DNA from 3 places in the Pantoea sp. B9002 genome. Region 1 is predicted to be linked to each of the others. Evidence: predicted binding sites of a transcription regulator. Region 1 holds the regulator's gene; each other region holds the start of a gene.
What was found. The regulator LexA, encoded in region 1, represses DNA repair genes until DNA is damaged. The targets are predictions, from matches to a motif close to TNCTGTATGTACATACAGNA.

Region 2: rmuC (DNA recombination protein RmuC) is a predicted target of LexA. The motif match lies at 3,594-3,613, and genes of this name have one in related genera.
Region 3: HX773_RS06460 (DNA translocase FtsK 4TM domain-containing protein) is a predicted target of LexA. The motif match lies at 5,486-5,505, and genes of this name have one in related genera.

Annotation. Positions count from the first base shown of each region.
Region 1 covers NZ_JACAPA010000002.1:36,468-43,928, forward strand. Annotated here, with positions in the region: gene plsB (glycerol-3-phosphate 1-O-acyltransferase PlsB) at 444-2,867, opposite strand; gene HX773_RS00910 (diacylglycerol kinase) at 2,995-3,363, shown strand; gene lexA (transcriptional repressor LexA) at 3,469-4,083, shown strand; gene dinF (MATE family efflux transporter DinF) at 4,220-5,542, shown strand; gene HX773_RS00925 (CsbD family protein) at 5,707-5,919, shown strand; gene zur (zinc uptake transcriptional repressor Zur) at 5,995-6,513, opposite strand; gene traF (conjugal transfer protein TraF) at 6,965-7,461, shown strand, end outside.
Region 2 covers NZ_JACAPA010000053.1:59,785-67,245, forward strand. Annotated here, with positions in the region: gene metE (5-methyltetrahydropteroyltriglutamate--homocysteine S-methyltransferase) at 1-141, shown strand, start outside; gene HX773_RS22550 (dienelactone hydrolase family protein) at 183-1,019, opposite strand; gene udp (uridine phosphorylase) at 1,322-2,083, shown strand; gene HX773_RS22560 (tetratricopeptide repeat protein) at 2,183-3,454, shown strand; gene rmuC (DNA recombination protein RmuC) at 3,657-5,168, shown strand; gene ubiE (bifunctional demethylmenaquinone methyltransferase/2-methoxy-6-polyprenyl-1,4-benzoquinol methylase UbiE) at 5,244-6,002, shown strand; gene HX773_RS22575 (SCP2 domain-containing protein) at 6,009-6,614, shown strand; gene ubiB (ubiquinone biosynthesis regulatory protein kinase UbiB) at 6,611-7,461, shown strand, end outside.
Region 3 covers NZ_JACAPA010000009.1:138,983-146,443, reverse strand. Annotated here, with positions in the region: gene cydC (cysteine/glutathione ABC transporter ATP-binding protein/permease CydC) at 1-1,551, opposite strand, end outside; gene cydD (cysteine/glutathione ABC transporter permease/ATP-binding protein CydD) at 1,551-3,320, opposite strand; gene trxB (thioredoxin-disulfide reductase) at 3,466-4,431, opposite strand; gene lrp (leucine-responsive transcriptional regulator Lrp) at 4,953-5,447, shown strand; gene HX773_RS06460 (DNA translocase FtsK 4TM domain-containing protein) at 5,567-7,461, shown strand, end outside.

The DNA.
Region 1 (7,461 bases):
AGCAGAGGACGCCTGGCTGCACTGAACCCCGGGCCTTGCGCCAGCCCAATCCGCCGCTGCGCGGTACCTTCACTCATTCACGATTCCTGACGGAACGGTGTCGATTCGCTCCTGCTCAGCGCCACCTCTCGCCGCATCCATGCGGCTCGTCCTGGAATCCCTCACTCGTTCAGCGTGTTGGGATGTCGCCTCAACACCGTCGCTGCAGCAGTCGTGCGTATTCTTAATTCAAAATCGCTACAAATCCCGTAGGGTCGCCATTCATGGCGACCAGGTGCGCATAAATGCGCACCCCACGAAATACCAAACCGGGTGTGTAATCATAGTGGGTGATGTCAGGCACAGAGTGATGACTCAGGATGAGTCAAGAGGGATAAGTGCGAGAACTGCGAGGGCGTGATAGGGCGCACCGAGGTGCGCCTTTCAATTTGCCTGTCGCCGCATTAATCGTGGGCGACGGCACTCTCAATCGTCAGACGCACATCGCTGGTCACCAGCTCCGCCAGCATCTGCCACATCATATGACTGCGTTCGGCATCGGCATCGCCTTTGTCACTGATATAACCTTCATCACGCAGCGTGAGTACCAACGCAGTGAACACCGCTTTATCAAAGAACTCTGGTGCGTTGATGCCGTGCAGCACAGACAGACGTTGAGCCAGCGTGCGGCTCTCTTTCTCCAGCGTGCCACGGTTGATGGCCGGTTTCGCGCTGAGGATAGCGAAGGTAATCGCGAAGCGCTGAAGCGTCTCACGAATACCTGCCGCCAGCAGTTGCAGCGAACGGTGACGTGCCGGCGTCATTTTCAGCTGACCATCTTGTAAGGTAATCAGCCCCTGACGCGCCATCTCCGCACAGAGTGCGTTAAGTAGCGCAGGCAATTCCGCCTTGTCCCAGCGCAGGAACAGCTCGCTCTTCAGCATCGGATACACCAGGCTAACCTGACGCAGCAGCTCTGCTTCGCTGATTTCACGATGTTGCTGCACGATGGCGGCAATCAGCGACGGCATCACCAACATGTGATGAATGTTGTTGCGATAGTAGGTCATCAGCACCGCCTGCTCGCGCGGCAGAATGATGATGTCACCAATGCTGTCTTGCTCGGTCTCGAACTTGTTCATGCCCATGGCGTGATCAAGCAGCGCTTCGGCGCTCATATCAGGCACCGTGGCTTCCGGCGAATAGGGCACATTGCGCAGCAGTTGGGTGTAGCACTCTAACTGCTCAATCAGTTGTTCGCGGGTCAGTGAACGCTGACGTGACGCCAGCAGTGCGGTGACGCAAAGGTTCATGGCGTTGGCTGCACCGGCTTCGTTGATGCGCACCATCAGCTTCGCCGCAATGTCATTCACGGCGGGCGTCATCCAGGCTGGACGTTGCGGTTCGATAGGGTCAATCGCATCACGCCATTCCGGCACATTTTTGTTCAGGTAGTTCATCAACGGCAGCGGTTCGCCGAAGTTAACGTAGCCCTGACCCAGATTGCGCAGCTTACGTAAGCCGCGCACCATCTGCAGGAAGCTCTCTTTCTCTTTGGCCGCGCCACGCAGCTCTTTGGCGTATGTGCCCACTTCCATCACGTGCTCGTAACCGATGTAAATCGGCACGAAGGTGATAGGACGGCTGCCGCCGCGCAGCATTGCCTGCAGCGTCATTGATAGGGTGCCGGTTTTCGGATCCAGCAAACGACCGGTACGCGAACGTCCGCCTTCCACAAAGTATTCAACGGAGTAACCACGGCTAAACAGCTCGCCGAGATATTCACGGAACACGGTGGAATAGAGTTTGTTGCCCTTAAAGGTACGACGAATAAAGAACGCGCCCAGACGACGGAAAATCGGGCCGGCTGGCCAGAAGTTCAGGTTGATACCGGCAGCAATGTGCGGCGGCACCAGGCCTTGATGATAAAGCACGTAGGAGAGCAGCAGATAATCCATGTGGCTGCGGTGGCAGGGCACATAGACAATCTCATGACCATCCTGCGCCAGCTGACGCACGCGCTCACCGCCATGAACGTTGATGCCCTGATACAAGCGGCTCCACAGCCAGCCCATCACGCGGTCAGTGACTTTAATCGCTTCGTACGAGAAGTTCGCCGCCACTTCTTCCATCATTTCAATGGCGTTCTGCTGGGCTTTCTCATGCGAAATCTTTTTGCTGCGCGCTTCATCTTCTACTGCTTTTTCAATCGCTTTGGATTGTAACAGCTTGTTGAAGAGATCCTGACGCGCAGGCAGACGCGGACCGACAGCGGCCAGACGTTGGCGGGCAAAGTGAATACGCGCCACGCGAGCCAGCTTCTGTGCAATCGACTTATCGGTGCCGTGTTCGGTCGCCATCTGGCGCAACGAAACGGTTTGCGAGAAGCGCACAAAGCTGTCGCGGCCGTGCCACAAAATGGCGAAGAACTTCTGCACGCCATTGAGCACGCGCAGATGCGGCGTGGATTCACCGGATGTTTCACGTCCCGGCGCGCGACCAAACATCACCGCGACCGGCAGCATTTGCACATCGAGTTGCGGGTTGCTGCGGTGCAAATCCAGATAATCGTGGAACAGCTTCACCGATTCGGGATTGGCCACGAAATAGGGAATGACGCGTGGGCCATCGTGAATAAACACGTGGCGCGGCAGCAAGGTGCCATCGATCTCCAGCGGAGCCAGCGGATCGGGCAGATCATGTTTCAGGCATTGAGCACGCAGTGTGAGCAGGTCAGCCTTTGAATCATAAGGCAAAACATACATCACCGGACGTGTCGGATCGATCCCGTGTTCAGAGACAGGATCGGTCGGAATGACCTTACTTTTTACCAAAATAGAGAGTGGTAAATTCAATAATTTGTAATAGAGTTTACGCCAACCTGACATAGACAACTTTAAGCCTCTTGTTAGCAAAGCGCGGCAAGCATACCAGAAAGCGCAGCGAAGGTCTGTGGCTCTGCCGCCTCATACTGCCCACACATTGACGTCAAAATAGTTCAAGGGTTCCATAGACATGGCAAATAACGTCACCGGTTTAGTAAGAATAGTGAAAGCCGCCGGTTATTCCTGGCAGGGCCTGCGTGCCGCATGGCAGCACGAAGCCGCATTTCGGCAGGAAGCCATTGCCGGGCTGGTGGCCATTCTCGTGGCTTGCTGGCTGGATGTAGATACCATTTCCCGCATCCTGATGATTGGCTCGGTAGTGCTGGTTATCATCGTTGAGATCCTTAATAGCGCTATCGAAGCGGTGGTGGACCGCATCGGGCAGGAGCAACATCCGCTCGCGGGCCGCGCCAAAGATATGGGTTCGGCTGCCGTATTGTTGACTATCTTACTGGCTCTGTTCGTCTGGATCGCGCTGCTCTGGACGCATTTGAGATAGGGATTCCAGATTCATCAAACCGCTGATTTTTCCCTCTGTTACGGTTTTCATTTCGCGAATACCTGTATATACTCACAGCGACTGTATAAACAACCAGGGGGCGGGATGAAAGCGTTAACTGCACGGCAGCAACAGGTCTATGACCTGATTCGCGACCATATTAACCAGACGGGCATGCCGCCAACGCGTGCGGAAATTGCTGCGCAACTGGGTTTTCGCTCGCCCAATGCTGCTGAAGAGCATCTGAAAGCGCTGGCGCGTAAAGGCGTAATTGAAATTGTTTCCGGCGCATCGCGCGGGATTCGTTTGCTGATGGAAGAAGAACCGAGCGAAGGGCTGCCACTGATTGGCCGCGTCGCTGCCGGTGAACCTTTGCTGGCACAGGAACACATCGAAGCCCACTATCAGGTGGATGCTAATCTCTTCAAACCGAGCGCCGATTTCCTGCTGCGCGTGAGCGGCATGTCGATGAAAGATATCGGCATTATGGATGGTGATCTGTTAGCGGTACATAAAACGCAGGAAGTGCGTAACGGCCAGGTTGTCGTGGCGCGCATTGATGATGAAGTCACGGTTAAACGCTGGAAAAAGCAGGGCGCGATTGTGCATCTGCTGCCGGAAAACACCGATTTCCAGCCGATTGTTGTTGATACACGTGAGCAGTCGCTAACCGTTGAAGGTTTAGCTGTCGGGATTGTGCGCAACGGCGAGTGGCTCTGATCAGTTTCTGATCCTCCTCAACTGCGGCGGTGCGTGTTTGCGCTGACCGCAGTCTGCTGTTTTACTTCTCTGTGACTCTTTCTGCGGCTCACGCTGGCGCCATTACGCTGATTACCGCACACAACGGAATGGGCTGATGCAGCTGTTTTCCTCTTCAGATAAAACACTCTGGCGGCTAGCGCTGCCGATGATCCTGTCAAATATCACCGTCCCATTACTGGGCGTGGTGGATACCGCCGTTATTGGTCATCTCGATAGCCCGATCTACCTCGGTGGCGTCGCCGTGGGCACAACCGCAACCAGCTTCATCTTTATGCTTCTGCTGTTCCTGCGTATGAGCACCACCGGACTCACCGCTCAGGCATTTGGTGCCAATGACAAAACTGCGCTGGCGCGCGCCTTAACCCAACCGCTACTGATTGCACTGGTTTTTGGTGTGCTGTTTATGGTGCTGCGAACGCCGGTCAGCAGCCTGGCGGCAGCTTTGATGGGTGGCAGCCCGGAAGTGCAGCAGCAGGCAAAAATATTCATTGAGATTCGCTGGCTGAGTGCGCCGGCAACCTTGGCCAATTTGGTGATTCTGGGCTGGCTGCTGGGCGTGCAGTACGCGCGGGCACCGATGGTGCTGCTGATCATCGGCAATCTGGTGAATATCCTGCTTGATCTGCTGTTCGTGCTCAAACTGCATTGGGGTGTGGCTGGAGCGGCGGCGGCTACCGCGCTGGCAGAATATGTCACGCTGGGCGTGGGTTTGTGGATGGTGGCGCGTGTGCTGAAAATGCGCGGTATCCACTTCGCAATGCTAAAAAGCAGCTGGCGCGGCGATGCGGCGCGGCTATTCCGCCTCAATCGCGACATTATGCTGCGCTCTTTGATGCTGCAAATCTGCTTCGCGTCGCTCACCATTCTTGGCGCACGCATTGGCCCGGATGTGGTGGCGGTCAATGCGGTGCTGCTGATGTTCCTCACTTTCACCGCATACGCGCTGGATGGTTTTGCCTACGCGGTTGAAGCCTGCTCGGGTGAAGCGGTTGGCGCAAAAGATCGCAGCCGACTGTTGCTGATTTGGCATGCGGCCTGTCGGCAGGCTTGCTTCGTCGCCGCCATCTTTGCGCTGATTTACGCGTTTACCGGTCCGCAGATTGTGGCAATGCTGACGTCACTGGAAGCGCTACGTGACATGGCTGACCGCTATCTGATTTGGCAGGTGATTCTGCCGCTGGTTGGCGTCTGGTGCTATCTGCTGGATGGCATGTTTATCGGCGCGACGCGCGGGCGTGAGATGCGTAACAGCATGGTGATGGCGGCGATCGGCTACGGTCTATCGCTGCTCACGCTGCCGTGGCTCGGTAATCACGGTTTATGGCTGGCGGTGACGGTGTTCCTGGCGTTACGTGGGCTGACGCTGTGGCTGATCTGGCGTGGCCACTGGCAGCGCGATAGCTGGTTCAACGCCTGAATAAGCGAAGCGTAACCTACAGATTAATCTGTATTTCTCTGCAAACTGCGAAGCGGCTACTACAATTACCTTATACGGCGCACATGAGTAGCGCGTTGTCTGGGTATATCGCCAGCTAAGCAGGCAATATATCTATCTCACTCAGGATGTAGTGGAGGATTATTATGAACAAAGACGAAGTGAGCGGAAACTGGAAGCAGTTCAAAGGCAAATTTAAAGAGAAGTGGGGCAAGCTGACCGATGACGACTTTACCGTGATCGAAGGTAAACGCGATCAGTTGGTTGGTAAAATCCAGGAACGCTACGGTTATGGTAAAGACCAGGCCGAGAAAGAAGTAAAAGATTGGGAAACAACCAATAAAGATTACCGCTGGTAATCTCACTTCACGGATGATGCTCCTACCCGCCAATCATTTAGCGTAGTGATTGGCCCGGCACAAGGACGTGCCTCCCTATTTTCTTACCCGCTTTTTACTCTCGACTTGATGGTCATGCTCGCAGCTTTCATGATGCGTGCAAGCTGCCACTTCTGCGCAATTCTCACACAGGCCATGTGCTTCAATCACGGTATGTCGCAGAGAAAATCCCGCCTGATCCGCTAATGCAGCAATGGTCTTTTCCACGCCATGAGCCTGTTTTTCGCTAACTGCCGCACAACCGTCACACACTAGCATCACTGAAGTATGTGCTGGCTCATCAAAATGATGGCAAACCACGTAACTGTTATTCGACTCTACGCGATGAATAAATCCCTGTTCCAGCAGGAAATCCAGCGCGCGATAGATGGTGGGCGGTTTTGCTTGGGGTTCACTGACTCGCAGTTGATCCAGCAAATCGTAAGCGCTTATCGAACCATTCTGCTCTGCCATTAAGCGCAACACTTCGGCGCGCTGATTGGTGAGGCGCACGCCGCGATCAAGGCAAAGTGATTCAGCCTGGGTAAGAAGTTGTTCTGGCGTGAGGTTTGACATAAGCATTCTCCGGGTTGCAGGTGATGTTATTTTATCACACAAATTTTTACGCTGCTGTGATTGCTTATTGTCCTTAAAATCCCTAAGAAAATTCCCCTCAATCAATAGATTACCTTCGTCATTTTCCCATAAATATTGCTGTAACCGTTATGCCTGCAAAATGTGTCCGGCCAGGCAGCGCAACGGCTACACGGATTTTGCTTTGCAACTCACCGGGTTAGCGTCTATGGTTCAAAAGGTCTTAAGTAATTTCTGGTATCAATTTACTCACTGTTAATTTTTCTGCATAAAAACACAGCGGAATGGCGCGTAAGCGTCCAATTCTACGAATAGCAGTGCTATTTCCTTTTAATTCACAGCAATGAAGCGTTAGCCAGGGTTCAGAATAGCGGCTAACTAAACTTTCAGTCGGTGAGTGATTCAGCGACTTTTCAAAGGTGATGGCAGGCTCATGGCGAAGACATTATTCAGGCACAAAAAAGTAGCTTATCTTGTTGGTTTGAATGCAGTATTTCTTTCTTCCTCAGCTCTGGCAGCAGGTACATGGTACGACGCGCGTAACGACGCAATGGGCGGTACCGGCGTAGCCTCTTCCACCTGGAGTTCCGCGGTGCTGGCTAACCCAGCATTGATGACCAAGGCGCAGCCTGAAGACAACGTCAGCATCATTCTTCCATCAGCCGGTGCACAGGTTACCGATAAAGACAAAATGATCGATCGCGTCGACGACATTACCGATACCGTCGATCGCTATCAGGACGTAATCGATAACCTAACCTTTCAGGATTACCTCAATGGTTACCCGCAACTGAAGGCCGCCGCGGGCGATATGGCTAACCAGCTCAGCGATCTGCGTGGTAATAAAGCTCACGCGACAGCCGGTGTGGCCGTGGCCGTCACCGTCCCGAATGAAACCTTACCTTTTGCCTTTGTCACCAAGGCATATGG
Region 2 (7,461 bases), on a different contig from region 1:
AAAGCAGCGCAGAGCATCCCGGAAGAGCGTCTGTGGGTTAACCCGGATTGTGGCCTGAAAACGCGTGGCTGGACGGAAACCCGTCAGGCGCTGGCGAACATGGTAAAAGCGGCGCAAAACCTGCGGGGTGAAACGGTTTAGTGGTTGAGAAGGAAATTGGGGCGCATACGCGCCCCTTTTTATTACGCGTTCGGCGCTACGCCATACTGCGCGAACCACGCCAGCATGCGTTGCCAGCCATCTTTGGCCGAATCGGCGTGATAGCTCGCACGATAATCCGCGTTGAAAGCATGTCCTGCATCCGGATACACCACGATCTCCGCTTTAGCATTGGCGGCATGCAGCGCCTGTCGCATCTTATCAATGCTCTCCAGCGGGATGCTCTCATCCTGACCACCGTAAAGACCTAGCACCGGCGCATTCAGATCCACCGCGATATCGATCGGGTGCTTCTGCTGCTTCAGCGTCTTCTCACCGTCTAAACGGCCATACCACGCCACCGCCGCGCGGACCTGCGGATTGTGCGCGGCAAACAGCCAGCTAATGCGTCCGCCCCAGCAGAAACCGGTAATCGCCAGGCGACGGATATCACCATCGTGGCGCGTGGCCCAGTTGGCCACATGATCGAGATCGGACAACACCTGCGAATCCGGAACTTTGCTCACCAGCTCTTTGAACAGCGTGGGAATGTCGTGGTAATCGTTGGGATCGCCTTCACGGAAATAGAGTTCCGGAGCGATCGCCAGATAACCTTCCAACGCCAGACGGCGGCAGACATCGCGGATATGCTCGTGCACCCCGAAAATCTCCTGCACCACCAACACAACCGGCAAGGTCCCTTGATACTCTTTTGGTCGGGCGTAATAAGCGGGCAGATTCTCGCCCTGGCTCGGAACCGAGGTCTCGCCAGCATGAATCGCGTCGCTGCTGGTAATAATGGTGCTGCTTGCGGTGGGCTGAACGGCCGGTGCAAAGCCGCCGGGTGCCGTTTTTTGTGCCATATTGTCTTCGGTTTTCATTGTTCTCTCCGTGCTAGCAAATGCGCAATCACGTAACTATAGCCTGGCGAAGTGAAGCAAGGCTGGCGTAGGGTGCAGAGGGATTTTTTTCACGTGTGCTGCTTCTCTATTAACATTGCCACCAACACTTACACAGCACCGCTTGTAGCAATTCAGAATTGCACAGCGCCAATGTGTGATGTAAATCACATAATGTTTTTCTGATAATGTAAGTTTCATTATCGATGGTGAATTGAGTCACATATTTATACCGCCTGCTCACGTAGAGTGGCGCGCTCATCCCCAATTATCAGGAGTCTGTTATGGCCCAGTCTGACGTTTTCCACCTTGGCATCACCAAAGCTGATTTGAAAGGAGCCACGTTGGCCATCGTGCCTGGCGATCCTGAGCGCGTGAAGAAAATCGCCGCGCTGATGGACAACCCACAGCATCTGGCTTCACACCGTGAATTCACCACCTATCTGGCTGAAGTGGATGGCAAACCGGTTGTGGTGTGCTCCACCGGTATTGGCGGACCTTCAACGTCAATTGCGGTTGAAGAGCTGGCACAACTCGGCGTGCGCACGTTCCTGCGCGTTGGCACCACCGGCGCTATCCAGCCGCATATTAATGTTGGCGATGTGCTGGTCACTACCGCATCGGTACGCCTCGACGGCGCCAGCCTGCACTTTGCGCCGATGGAGTTCCCAGCGGTGGCTGATTTCACCTGCACCACCGCGCTGGTGGCAGCGGCAGAAGCGTGCGGCGCGAAAACCCACATTGGTATTACCGCCTCATCTGACACCTTCTATCCAGGCCAGGAACGCTACGATACCTTCTCCGGTCGCGTAGTGAATCGCTTCCAGGGTTCAATGGAAGAGTGGCAGCAAATGGGCGTCCTTAACTATGAGATGGAATCCGCTACACTGTTAACCATGTGCGCCAGTCAGGGACTGCGTGCCGGCATGGTGGCTGGCGTCATCGTGAACCGTACGCAAAAAGAGATCCCGGATGCCGCGACCATGAAGCAGACCGAAAGTGATGCGGTGAAAATTGTGGTTGAAGCCGCGCGTCGCTTAATTTAGTGCGCCAGCCAGGGATGAATTCGAGACCAGGCTTATAGGAAACTCTGTAATTTCCTGATTAGAATGCGCGCAATTTCAGCAGCTACTGAGAAATTTCTTATGCGCAAAATGGTTTCTGTCTCACGTCCTAATTTCATGAATAATCCCGCTACTGCGCAATCACGCGTTGAAGGTGTAGCAGCGAGATTTCGCCAGGCGATGGCGGCAAATAACTATCCTCTTGCGCGTCAGTGCTGTGAAGAAGTGCTGCGCGTCTTGCCTAATCATATGCAGGTGCTGAGCGACTACGCGTTAACTCTAATGCGTGTGGGCGAGCACAAAAAATCCTATAAAATTTACCAGAAAATCTATCAGGCTCCGGCTGCGCAGCGTGCCCAGGCATCGGAAACCTGGCTGGATGGATTAACCGAAGTGTGCGGCTGGCTGAATAAAGAAGATGAAGTGGCGCGTTACGGCCTCGAATCGCTGCAGAAATCCGATGTGACCTTCAGTAAAGGGCCGAAAGTAGCGTTCCCTTCTGACACACCGCCGCCGATCAACCGCAGTAATCCGGCAGAAAATATCATCTCCTTTAGCCTGTATGGCGGCCAGCCACGCTACTGCGAAACCTTGATTAAAAACATCGAAGTGGCGCGCGAGCTCTATCCTGACTGGATCTGCCGCATCTATCTTGACGACAGCGTGCCGCAGCACGTCTGGCAGCGCCTGGCGCAGCCTAACACCCAACTGGTGGATATGTCGCACGAGAAAACCATCTTCCCAACGCTGTGGCGCTTCCTGGTGATGGACGATACCAGCGTCAAACGCTATATCGTGCGTGACGCGGATTCGCTGCTCTCCGAGCGTGAAGTGGTGGCGGTAGAAGCCTGGTTGAATTCGCCTTACTGGTTCCATCATATGCGCGATTACTTCTCGCATACCGAGCTGCTGCTGGCGGGCATGTGGGGCGGCTGCCACGGCGTGTTCCACAACGTTGAGCAGCAGATGCGTGACTTTATCGCGCAGTATGAAGGCAGCGAACGCTTTACCGATCAGTACTTCCTCAAAGTGGCGCTGTGGCCAACGGTACGTGAAAGCATCCTGAATCATGACGATATTTTCCGTTTCCATCAGGCGCAAGCGTGGCCGGCGCATCAGCCGATTCGCTGGCAAACCGACAGCTTCCACGTCGGCAGCAACGCCGGTTTTGCTAGCATGGCGGGCCAGATTGAAAACGCGAAAGAGGGTTGGCAGCAGGTTGAGATCACTTACGACGGTAAAAGCTGGACCTATCCGGCCAAAATCCAGAATGAAAAAGAGTGGGTGTTGCCAATGCCATTCTTCCTGATTGATGCATGGAAAGCCGGCGATCTAACCGTAAAAGCGCTTTAAGTAGAAAACGTTTTCCCTAAATAATTCGAGTCGCAGGAAGGCGGCAAGCGAGCGAATCCTCAGGAGCTTACATCAGTAAGTGACTGGGGTGAGAACGTGCAGCCAACGCATCTGCGGCTTGAAGTATGAAGGGAAAAAAATCTGGACATTCATACAGTAGAGCTCTACCTTTTCCCTCAGCGAGACGATCCGCGGGGGGATTATGGATCAGCAACTTATCATTTGCGGCGCGCTGGCGCTGGCCGGTTTGGGCATTGGCTGGATCATTGCTCAACTGCGCGCCGGCCATCAGCACGCCAGCTTCACCACCGAGCGTCGCCTGCTTGAAGAGGCGCAGCAGCGTCAACAGCAGCAGCTCGAACAGTTACAGCAGCAAATTCAGCAACGCGAACAGGAGATGCGCCAGCTTCACGGTGCGCTGAGCGGTGCGCAGGAACGTTTGCAACAGCTTGATTACTGGCGCGGCGAAAGTGAACAACTCAGCCGGGAACTGCGAAACCAGTTGGAAGTGAACAGCGCGCAGGAAGCCGAACTGCGGGAAGTGACCATTCGTCTTGAAGAGACACGCTACGGTGCAGAAGAGAAGCAGCGACTGCTGACCAACAGCGAACAGCGCCTCAGCGCGCAGTTTGAAAATCTCGCCAATCGCATCTTCGAAAACAGCGGACGGCGCGTCGATGAACAAAACCGTCAAAGCCTGAACAGCCTGATTGGTCCGCTGCGTGAACAGCTGGACGGTTTCCGCCGTCAGGTAACCGACAGCTTTGGCCTCGAAGCGCGAGAGCGTCACACGCTGACCCACGAAATTCGCCAGCTACAGCAACTCAACGCACAGATGGCGCAGGAAGCGGTCAATCTCACTAAAGCGCTGAAAGGCGACAATAAAATTCAGGGAAACTGGGGCGAAGTGGTGTTGGCCCGCGTGCTGGAAGCGTCGGGCCTGCGTGAAGGCTACGAATACCAAACGCAGGTTAGCGTGCAGCTGGAACAGCAGGGCAGGATGCAACCGGATGTGATCGTGCGTTTGCCGCAGGGTAAAGATGTGGTGATCGACGCCAAAATGACGCTGGTGGCCTACGAGCGCTACTTCAACGCCGACGATGAAGCCACGCGTGAGCAGGCGATTCAGGAACACGTTAGCGCCATGCGCGGACACATTCGCCTGCTGAGCCGTAAAGATTACCAACAATTGCCCGGTTTACGCTCTCTGGATTATGTGCTGATGTTTATCCCGGTGGAACCGGCGTTTCTTCTGGCGATCGATCGCCAGCCCGAGCTGATCAGCGAAGCGTTACAGCAGAACATCATGCTGGTCAGTCCCACCACCTTGCTGGTGGCGCTGCGTACTATCAATAATCTCTGGCGTTATGAGCATCAAAGCCGCAACGCACAGCGCATCGCCGATCGGGCAACGCGGCTGTACGACAAAATGCGGCTGTTTGTCGATGACATGAGCGGCATCGGCCACAATCTGGACAAAGCGCAGCAAAGCTATCATCAGGCGATGAAAAAGCTGTCAGAAGGGCGCGGCAATCTGATCGCGCAAAGTGAAGCCTTCCGCTCGCTTGGCGTGGAGATCAAACGCCCGATTAATCCGCAGCTGGTTGAACAAGCGCAGCCGGAAGAGGCGGATGAAGATTGGGCAGACGATCGCACCGAGGATGAAAACGTTGCAGATCCAACAACCGAGTCGCTGCGCCGCATCAACGAATAGCACGGTGGTCGCGTGCTCGTGTAGCGCGACTCTGATACACTTCGGCAAGAATTGTTTGTGGAACAGGTAAAACCGATGGCAGATGAATCACAGCAGGAAACTACCCATTTTGGCTTCCAGACCGTCGCGAAAAGCGAAAAGGCCGATAAAGTCGCGGACGTGTTTCACTCCGTCGCGGCAAAATATGACCTGATGAACGATTTGATGTCGTTTGGCATCCATCGTGTCTGGAAGCGTTTTACCATTGACAGCAGCGGCGTGCGCCGCGGTCAGCGCGTGTTGGATTTGGCGGGTGGTACCGGCGATCTCACGGCAAAATTCTCACGTCTGGTGGGCGAAACCGGCCAGGTTGTGCTGGCAGACATCAACAGCTCGATGCTGAAGATGGGCCGCGAAAAGCTGCGTAATCTCGGCGTGTCGGGCAATGTCAGCTATGTGCAGGCGAATGCCGAAGCGCTGCCGTTCCCGGATAACTACTTCGATTGCATCACCATCTCATTCGGCTTGCGTAACGTGACCGAAAAAGAGAAAGCGCTGGCATCGATGTTCCGCGTGCTGAAGCCAGGCGGACGTCTGCTGGTGCTGGAGTTCTCGAAGCCGCTGCTGGAGCCGCTCAGCAAAGCTTACGATACCTATTCATTCCACATTCTGCCGCGCATTGGTCAGCTGGTGGCGCAAGACGCTGAAAGCTATCGCTATCTGGCGGAGTCGATTCGTATGCATCCCGATCAGGAAACCCTGAAAGCGATGATGAACGATGCGGGCTTTGAAAATACCACCTACTTCAACATGACTGGCGGTATTGTCGCGCTGCATCGCGGATTTAAATTCTAATCCATCATGACTTTAACTCCTCTCATCACCGGCGGTCTTGAGACCGCCCTGAACCGTGTTCTTTATCGCGATCGCAGCCTGAAAGCCGCACGCCAGCGTTTGGCGGGCAAGGTATTGATGCTGCGTCTGCAAGAGCTCGATTTTCCTTTGGTGCTGGTGTTTAGCGAATCGCAACTCGATGTGCTGAGTGATTGGCAAGACAACAGCGACTGCACGGTGAGTTTGCGTGTCAGTACTTTGCCGAAACTGCGCGATCGCCAGCAGCTCACCAGCCTGATTCGTAGCGGTGAACTGGAGGTGGACGGCGATTTGCAGGTGGTACAGCAATTCTCCGCGCTGATGGATCTCGCCGAGCTGGATCCGGCGGAATATCTCGCGCCGTGGATTGGCGATATCGCCGCGCAAGGCGTAAGCCAGGCCGCACAGCAGGCGCTGAAATTCGTGCAGCAGCAGTTCACCCGCCGCCAGGATTATCTTGGTCAGGTGCTGACGGAAGAGTGGCGCGTTGCGCCGGGCGCACTGGAACTGGCATGGTTTTGCGAGGAAGTGGAAGCGATGGAACGTTCGCTCAATGCGTTTGAAACGCGTTTGGCACAGCTGGAGGCGAAATGACGCTGGGAGAAATTCGGCGCTTATACTTCATCATCAAGATCTTTCTGACTTACGGCCTTGATGAACTGATTCCCCGCATGCGCTTCACGCTGCTTTTACGCTTGTGGCGGCGCTGCATTTTCTGGATCCCTAACCAACATAAAGACGCTTCCGCCGGCGTGCGCATCCGTTTAGCGATGGAGCAGCTGGGTCCGGTGTGGATCAAATTCGGTCAAATGCTCTCCACGCGCCGCGATCTGTTCCCACCGGCGATTGCTGATGAACTGGCGGTGCTGCAGGACCGCGTTGCGCCATTTGATGGCGTGAAAGCCAAACAGCAGATTGAAAAGTCGATTGGCGGCCCGGTGGAAACCTGGTTTGAAGACTTCGATATTAAACCGCTGGCCTCGGCTTCTATCGCGCAGGTGCATACCGCGACGCTGAAATCCAACGGCCGCGCGGTGGTGATCAAAGTGATTCGTCCCGACATCCTGCCGGTGATCAGAGCCGATATGCGACTGATTTACCGCCTGGCGCGTTGGGTGCCGCGTTTGCTACCGGATGGTCGTCGTCTGCGTCCGGTGGAAGTGGTGCGCGATTACGAAAAGACCTTAATTGATGAGCTGAATCTGCTGCGTGAAGCGGCGAACGCCATCCAGCTGCGTCGTAACTTTGACCAAAGCCGCATGCTGTATGTGCCGGAAGTGTTCTCGGATTATTGCAGCGAATCGATGATGGTGATGGAGCGCATTTACGGTATTCCGATCTCGGATATCGCCACGCTGGAGCAGCACGGCGTCAACATGAAGCTGCTGGCCGAGCGCGGTGTGCAGGTGTTCTTCACTCAGGTGTTCCGCGACAGCTTCTT
Region 3 (7,461 bases), on a different contig from region 1:
TAACGTCAGAATCTGCTGCTCGGTGCTGGCATCCAAACCTTCGGTGGGTTCATCCAGCAGCCACAAATCGCCATCGTGCAGCAGGGCGCGCGCTATTGCCAGACGACGCAGTTCGCCGCCGGACAATGGTCGACCGCCATCGCCCATCCACGCATTCAATCCTTCATTGTGTTCGACGAGATGGGCCAGACCTACCTTATTTAACGCATCTACCAATTGCTCATCGCTGGCGTCCGGTTTTGCCAGCAGCAGATTGTCGCGCAGTGTTTGGCTGAACAGATGCACGCGCTGTGTTACCACGCTAATGCGGCTACGCAACGAAGCTTCATCCCAGGCGGCGAGATCGCTATCGTTGAGGCTAATCGAACCCTGTTGCGCTTCCCAACCGCGGGTAATCAGCGCCAGCAGACTGGATTTGCCGCAGCCGGTTGGACCGAGCAGCGCCAGATGCTCACCTGCATTTAACGATAGAGAGAAATGCTGCAAAACCGCTTCGGGTCGCTGCGGATAGCTGAAGCTGACGTTTTCTATTTTCAGGCTGATACCTGATGGGCTACTGATTTTTGCCTTGGGAAAACGGATTACGGCGGGCTGTTCAATGATTTCCTGTACCCGCTTAGCGGCGCTGGTCACCTGCGACAGTGGCAGAAACGCACCGGCAACCGGGGCCAGCGCTTCAAACGCCGCCAGTCCGCAGAACACAAACAGCGCGATAAATGCGCCCGGCGAGCTGTTTCCACCCACGCCATTCGCGGAAATCCATAACAACAGCGTAACCGTCGCGCCGCTGATGACCAGCAGCAGACTTTGCGCCAGCGCCTGCAGGCGATGTTGTCTGCGTTGCGCCTGTTGCCATTGATGTTCTTCGCTATCAAGTTGGTCGCGCCACCGTTGCGCTGCACCATAAATCTTCAGCTCAGACAAGCCCGTAATCCAGTGCGTCAATTGCATGCGCCAGCTGGCCTGATGCTGGGCGATTTGGTGTCCGGCTGAGGTGCCAAGCCGCCAGAACAGCGGCGGCATGAGCAACAGCGTCATTAGCATAATGCCGCCGAGCAGCAAAGCTAACGGTACATCCAGTAGCGCCAAACCGCAGGTGACCACCACAATCACCACTGCTGCACCGATTAACGGCGAGATCACTCGCAGGTAGAGATGATCGAGTGTATCCACGTCACTGACAAAACGGTTGAGCAACTCGCCCTGACGAAAACGAGCCAACTGTTCCGGCGATAGTGCGATGAGTTTGCTAAAGGTGAACACACGCAAATGTTGCAGCACGCGGAAGGTGGCATCGTGGCTCACCAGACGCTCAAAATAACGCGCAGCCGTGCGCGTGATCGCCGCGCCACGCACGCCGGCTGCGGGCAACATATAGTTGAACGTGTAAAGTCCCGCTACGCCCGCCAGCGAAGAGGCGGCAAGGAACCAGCCGGATAAGGTCAGCAATCCAACACTGGCAAGCAAGGTGATGATGGCGAGAATAATGCCAAGCCCTAAACGCCATGGATGACGGCTAAACAGGCGCAGGAAAGGCAATAAAGCGTTCATTATGCGATCTCCTTTCGACGATGCTGCGCCATTTCGCGCAGGGGGCCATCTTGTTCAATCAGCTGCTGCCAATGACCTTGTTGCACCAGTTGCCCCGCCTGCATCACCCACACTTCATCCCAACTCGCGAGATCGTTAAGTTGGTGCGTAATCATTAGCGTGGTTTGCTGGGTAGCTGCCTGCTGCAGTGCGCTGATGACATGTTGCTCACTTTGGCTATCAAGCCCAGAACCGGGCTCATCAAGCAGAAGTAATTGAGCAGGTTTAAGCAGGGCTCGCGCCACGGCAATGCGCTGCGCCTGACCGACGGAAAGACCAACGCCGCCATCGCCTAAAAGGGTATCTAATCCTTGCGGCAGACGATCTAAAAACTCATCGACGCCCGCGCGCTGCAGAACCGACATGAGCGTAGCGTCATCGATGCGGCTATTAAGCAGCAGGTTTTCGCGTAGCGTTTGCGCGGGTAAATGGGGATTTTGGCCAACCCATGCAATATATTGTTGCCAGCTATCGCGGCTGATATCACGCAGCTCCTGCCCATTAACCTGCAGTGAACCTTGATAAGGCAAGAAGCCCAGCAAGACGTTCATCAGCGCGGTTTTACCTGCGCCGCTTTGTCCTACCAACGCCACACGTTTACCGGCATCGAGAGTGAAAGTGAGCGATTGAGACAGCGCTTCACCTCCAGCGGTCATTACCACCAAATTCTGCGCCTGAATATGCAGCGGCGCAGCAAGGGAAAGCTCGCGAGAAGCGTGCTCTTCGTTTGGATCGGGACTTTCACGTAGAAACTGGTCCAGCGCATCAGCTCCGCCAATCGCTTGCGCTTTGGCGTGATAAAAGGTGCCTAAGTCGCGCAACGGCTGGAAAAATTCAGGCGCCAGAATGAGTGCCAGGAAACCGGCAAACAGCGTTACCCCGGTGCTGTAATGACCAAAATTCAGTTCGCCGAGATATGAGAAACCGAAATAGACCGCGACAACGGCAATCGCCAGTGAGGCAAAAAACTCCAGTACGGCGGAAGAGAGAAACGCCAGGCGCAACACTTCCATGGTGCGTTGACGAAAATCGCTGGTGCTGGCGGCAATCGCTTCTTTCTCTGCAGCGCCGCGATAGAACAGGCGCAGCGTTTCACGTCCACGCAGACGATCGTAAAAATCACCGCTTAGCCGGGCGAGAGCAACAAAATTGCGGCGGTTGGCATCTGCAGCGCCCATGCCAACCATCGCCATAAACAGGGGAATCAGCGGCGCGGTGACCAGCAGAATCAATCCTGCCGCCCAGTTAATCGGGAAAATGGCGATCAAAATGGCTAACGGAATAAAGAGTGCCAGCGACATCTGAGGTAGATAGCGCGCGTAGTATTCCTGCATCTCTTCGATTTGTTCGAGCAGCAGCGTAGCCCAAGTGCCTGCTGGCTTACCCTGAATCCAGGCGGGACCGAGCGCATTGAGTCGATCCAGAACTTGCTGACGCAGCGCACGGCGAATGGCAACGCCAGCGCGATGTCCTGCCATTTCACGGGCATAATGCAATCCGGCGCGTAAAACAAAGCACAGCAGCAGCAACAGAAAATCGGTGAGCAGCGATGCGCGCGGCTGCTGCGCGACAAGCAGATTTTGCAGCAGCGAAGCCAGTAACCAGGCTTGGGCGATAATGACCAATGCGCCAGCAAAACCCAACAGCGAAGCCGCACGCAAGTTGCGCGCACCGTGATGACGTTGCTGACGAAGCCAGCGGAGAAGTTCTTGTTGCCGTGATTTGTTCATGCGATGCCGTTTGGTAACTCAAAAGAGATGTGAATCCCGGATGAAAACCCAGCAATATCGGGCGCGTGAACTGTAGCACGCAGGTAACAAAAAAGGCGACCAAAACTGGCCGCCTTTTAGCGATTATGATCAGGTTATTAACAACTTACTTATCGTTTTTAACCAGTCCATCGAGGAAGCGTTCCGCATCCAACGCAGCCATACAGCCGGTACCGGCAGAGGTAATGGCCTGACGATAAATATGATCCATCACATCGCCGGCAGCGAACACGCCTGGGATGCTGGTTTGCGTGGCGTTACCGTGCAGACCAGACTGCACTTTGATGTAGCCATTCTCCAAATCCAGCTGACCATCAAAAATTGCGGTATTTGGACTGTGGCCGATGGCGACAAACAAGCCAGCAACGTCCAGTGATTCAGCCGCTTCACCTTTGGTAGACAGCAGTTTCAAGCCCGTCACGCCCATTTGATCGCCAACGACTTCGTCCAGCGTGCGGTCAGTGTGCAGCACGATGTTGCCATTGCGCACTTTTTCCATCAAACGGTCGATGAGGATTTTCTCGGCGCGGAAGCTATCGCGACGGTGAATCAGATGCACTTCCGCAGCAATGTTAGCCAGATAAAGCGCTTCCTCAACGGCGGTGTTGCCCCCACCAATCACGGCAACTTTCTGATTGCGGTAGAAGAAGCCGTCGCAGGTCGCACAAGCAGATACGCCTTTGCCTTTGAACGCTTCTTCTGATGGCAGGCCGAGATAACGCGCCGATGCACCAGTGGCGATGATCAACGCATCAGCAGTGTATTCACCGCTGTCGCCGACCAGACGGAACGGACGGTTCTGCAAATCGACGGTATGAATGTGGTCAAAAATGATCTCGGTGTTGAATTTCTCGGCATGCTCCTGCATGCGTTCCATCAACGCTGGACCGGTCAGATCGTTTGCATCGCCTGGCCAGTTCTCCACTTCAGTGGTGGTGGTGAGCTGACCTCCTTTCTCCAGCCCGGTAATTAACACCGGATTCAGGTTAGCGCGCGCTGCATATACCGCAGCAGTATAACCGGCAGGGCCGGAGCCCAGAATGAGCAGCTTACTGTGTTTGGCCGTACTCATGCGTTCCTCAATTTTTTTCTGACAACATAGTTTTTGATTGTAGGGAAATTAACGCCGCAAAAAAAGGCTTCAGCAATTTTGTTAACAATCACTGCGAGCGGCGTAGACGATGAGTGCAAATTCTGCACGCCCGTTGCGCCAAAAGGGGGCAATGCTCGGCAATTAGTGGTGCAGCAGCATAAAAATTCTCATTTAAAAACAGCAACCCAGAACTCTATCTGGCATCTTGTACTGAATTTGGATGTTTTACTTTGACAATCGCCTGCGCTTTTGCGAAAACATTGGGAGAAGCAGAGAATATTTAGCGATTCAAAACAGAATTTCATTTCTGTTTTGGGCTTTTTAGCCGAATAAACTCAGCCTGACATTGGTAGTGACGCATGATGTGGACAGACAACATGCGTCATACGGATGGACGCGTTACTGCACAGGCTTATGGTCTTCACTTCAGTAAGGCCCTGAACAATGAGCGTTTTCAGGGTGTGGCAGGTAAAGGGAAGGAATTAAGAGAGACAATAATAATGGTAGACAATAAGAAACGCCCCGGAAAAGATTTAGATCGTATCGACAGAAATATTCTGAATGAACTGCAGAAAGACGGTCGAATTTCCAATGTCGAGCTTTCCAAACGTGTTGGATTATCGCCAACTCCTTGTCTTGAGCGCGTACGTCGCCTCGAGCGTCAAGGCTTCATTCTGGGCTACACCGCGCAGCTCAATCCGCATTATCTGGATGCTTCACTGCTGGTTTTCGTTGAGATTACTCTGAATCGTGGTGCGCCTGATGTGTTTGAACAATTTAACGCCGCTGTGCAAAAACTTGAGGAAACTCAAGAATGTCACCTCGTTTCCGGTGACTTTGACTACCTGCTGAAAACCCGCGTACCGGATATGTCCGCCTATCGTAAACTGCTGGGCGAAACCTTGCTGCGTCTGCCGGGCGTAAACGACACCCGTACTTACGTGGTGATGGAAGAGGTCAAACAGAGCAATCGTCTGGTGATCAAAACCCGGTAGTGCAGGGCAGGTGCAAAGCTTGCAGGATTTCGGTACACTCCTGTGAATTCATACAGGACCAGCGTCGGGCATGCCCGACGTTGTTGCCTTCTTAATTTACAGGCACCTGGAGAGTTCTCTTGAGCCAGGAATATACAGAAGATAAAGATGTTTCGTTACAACCGCTGAGCAGTGGACGTCGTCTGCTGGAAGCGTTGCTCATTCTTGTGGCCTTGTTCGCCATCTATTTGATGGTGTCGCTGGTTAGTTTTAACCCTTCAGATCCAAGCTGGTCACAAACCGCATGGCACGAACCTATCCATAATTTGGGTGGCAGCGTCGGCGCATGGCTGGCCGATACGCTATTGTTCATCTTTGGCGTGATGGCTTACGCCATTCCTCCCGTCATTATTGGTCTGTGTTGGATCACCTTCCGCCAACGCGATCGTCAGGATTACATCGACTACTTTGCCGTTGGTTTACGCCTGATTGGCGTGCTGGCCTTGGTGGTAACGACCTGTGGTCTGGCCGCGCTCAACGTAGATGACATCTGGTATTTTGCTTCCGGCGGCGTCATTGGCAGCCTGGTCAGCAATGCGATGGCGCCGTGGTTCAGTTCGGCTGGCGGCACCTTGACGCTGCTGTGCGTTTGGGCAGCCGGCATCACGCTTTACACCGGTTGGTCATGGCTGACGATTGCTGAGAAGATCGGCGGCGTGGTAATGGGTGTTCTGACCTTTGCCAGCAACCGTTCACGACATGACGAACCCTGGCAGGAAGAAGAGTACGACGACGAAGAGCACGCTGATGAGGTGTCACCTCCGATGCATGCTGCACAGTCTGTTAATGAAGACGATGATGTCTTGTTAGCTAAGCCGCGCAAGGTGAGCGAACCCGTTGCTGCAGAGTTGGGCGACGATCCGCTGCTGGCGAAGGCGAGTGCGGCAACTGCCGCTGCGATTGCGGTTACCACGCAAGCCGCACAGCAAACTCCAGCTGCCATGCAGGCTGCTCCAGCCGCATCTGCGGAACCCGACGCAATGCCGCGTATGGCCGAAGCTACGGCTCAGGCGACCCCGGCTCCTCAGCCTGTCGCTGCGGCGCCAGAACCGATCGCGCAGCCTTCTACTCCGCACTATCGTTTCGAGATGCCAGGTGAACCGGCACCTTCACCGTTTTCGCCGGCTGATGACGATGAGGGCCCAAGCATGGGCAACTGGCAGGATGCCGCTCCATCTTCTGCACCTTTAAACAGTCTCGCCGCCGCTTCACTGGCCGCGGGCGCAGTCAAAGCAGCGACATCATCTGCTGCTTATTCGCCTGCCTTCGATATCGTACCTGAGCGTGATTACAACCCACAGGTGAAGCAGGGCATTGGCCCAGAGTTGCCGCGTCCAAACAAAGTTAAGTTGCCAACACGACGCGAGTTAGCGTCGTACGGCATTAAGTTGCCTTCGCAGCGCATGGCTGAAGAGCAGGCTAAAGATGCTGAACAGCAACAGCCGGAAGTCACTGCGTCTTACAGCGTTCCTCCACAGGAAGAAGATGTTGAGCTGCAAGAGGCGCAGTTGCGTGAAGCCTTCGCGTCACAGCAGCAGAATCGTTACGGTGAAAGCTGGCAGGATGCGTCTGAACCTGATGATGAGGATGCATTGCAGCAGGCTCAACTGGCACGTCAGTTCGCCGATCAGCAGCAGCAACGCTACGAACCTGAAGTGAAGGAAGCGCCGGTCTTTAATCTGGATACATCGTCTGCCTTTGATTTTTCGCCAATGAAAGATCTGGTCGACGACAGCCCAAGCGAGCCGTTGTTTACCCTCTCTGCAGCGCCAGAGCCGGAAGAGCCCGCGCCGTGGCAGCAACCTGCTGCGCCTGAGCCAGCGTCATTACCGTCGTTGAGTGCTGAATCCAGCCCATGGTCGTCGCCGGAACAGGAAGCCTATTCTGCGCCGCCTGCACCAGTGAAACCTGCTGCGCCGGTGCAGGACAGCTTGTTCCATCCGTTCCTGGTTCGCCATGAACAGCCGCTGGAAAA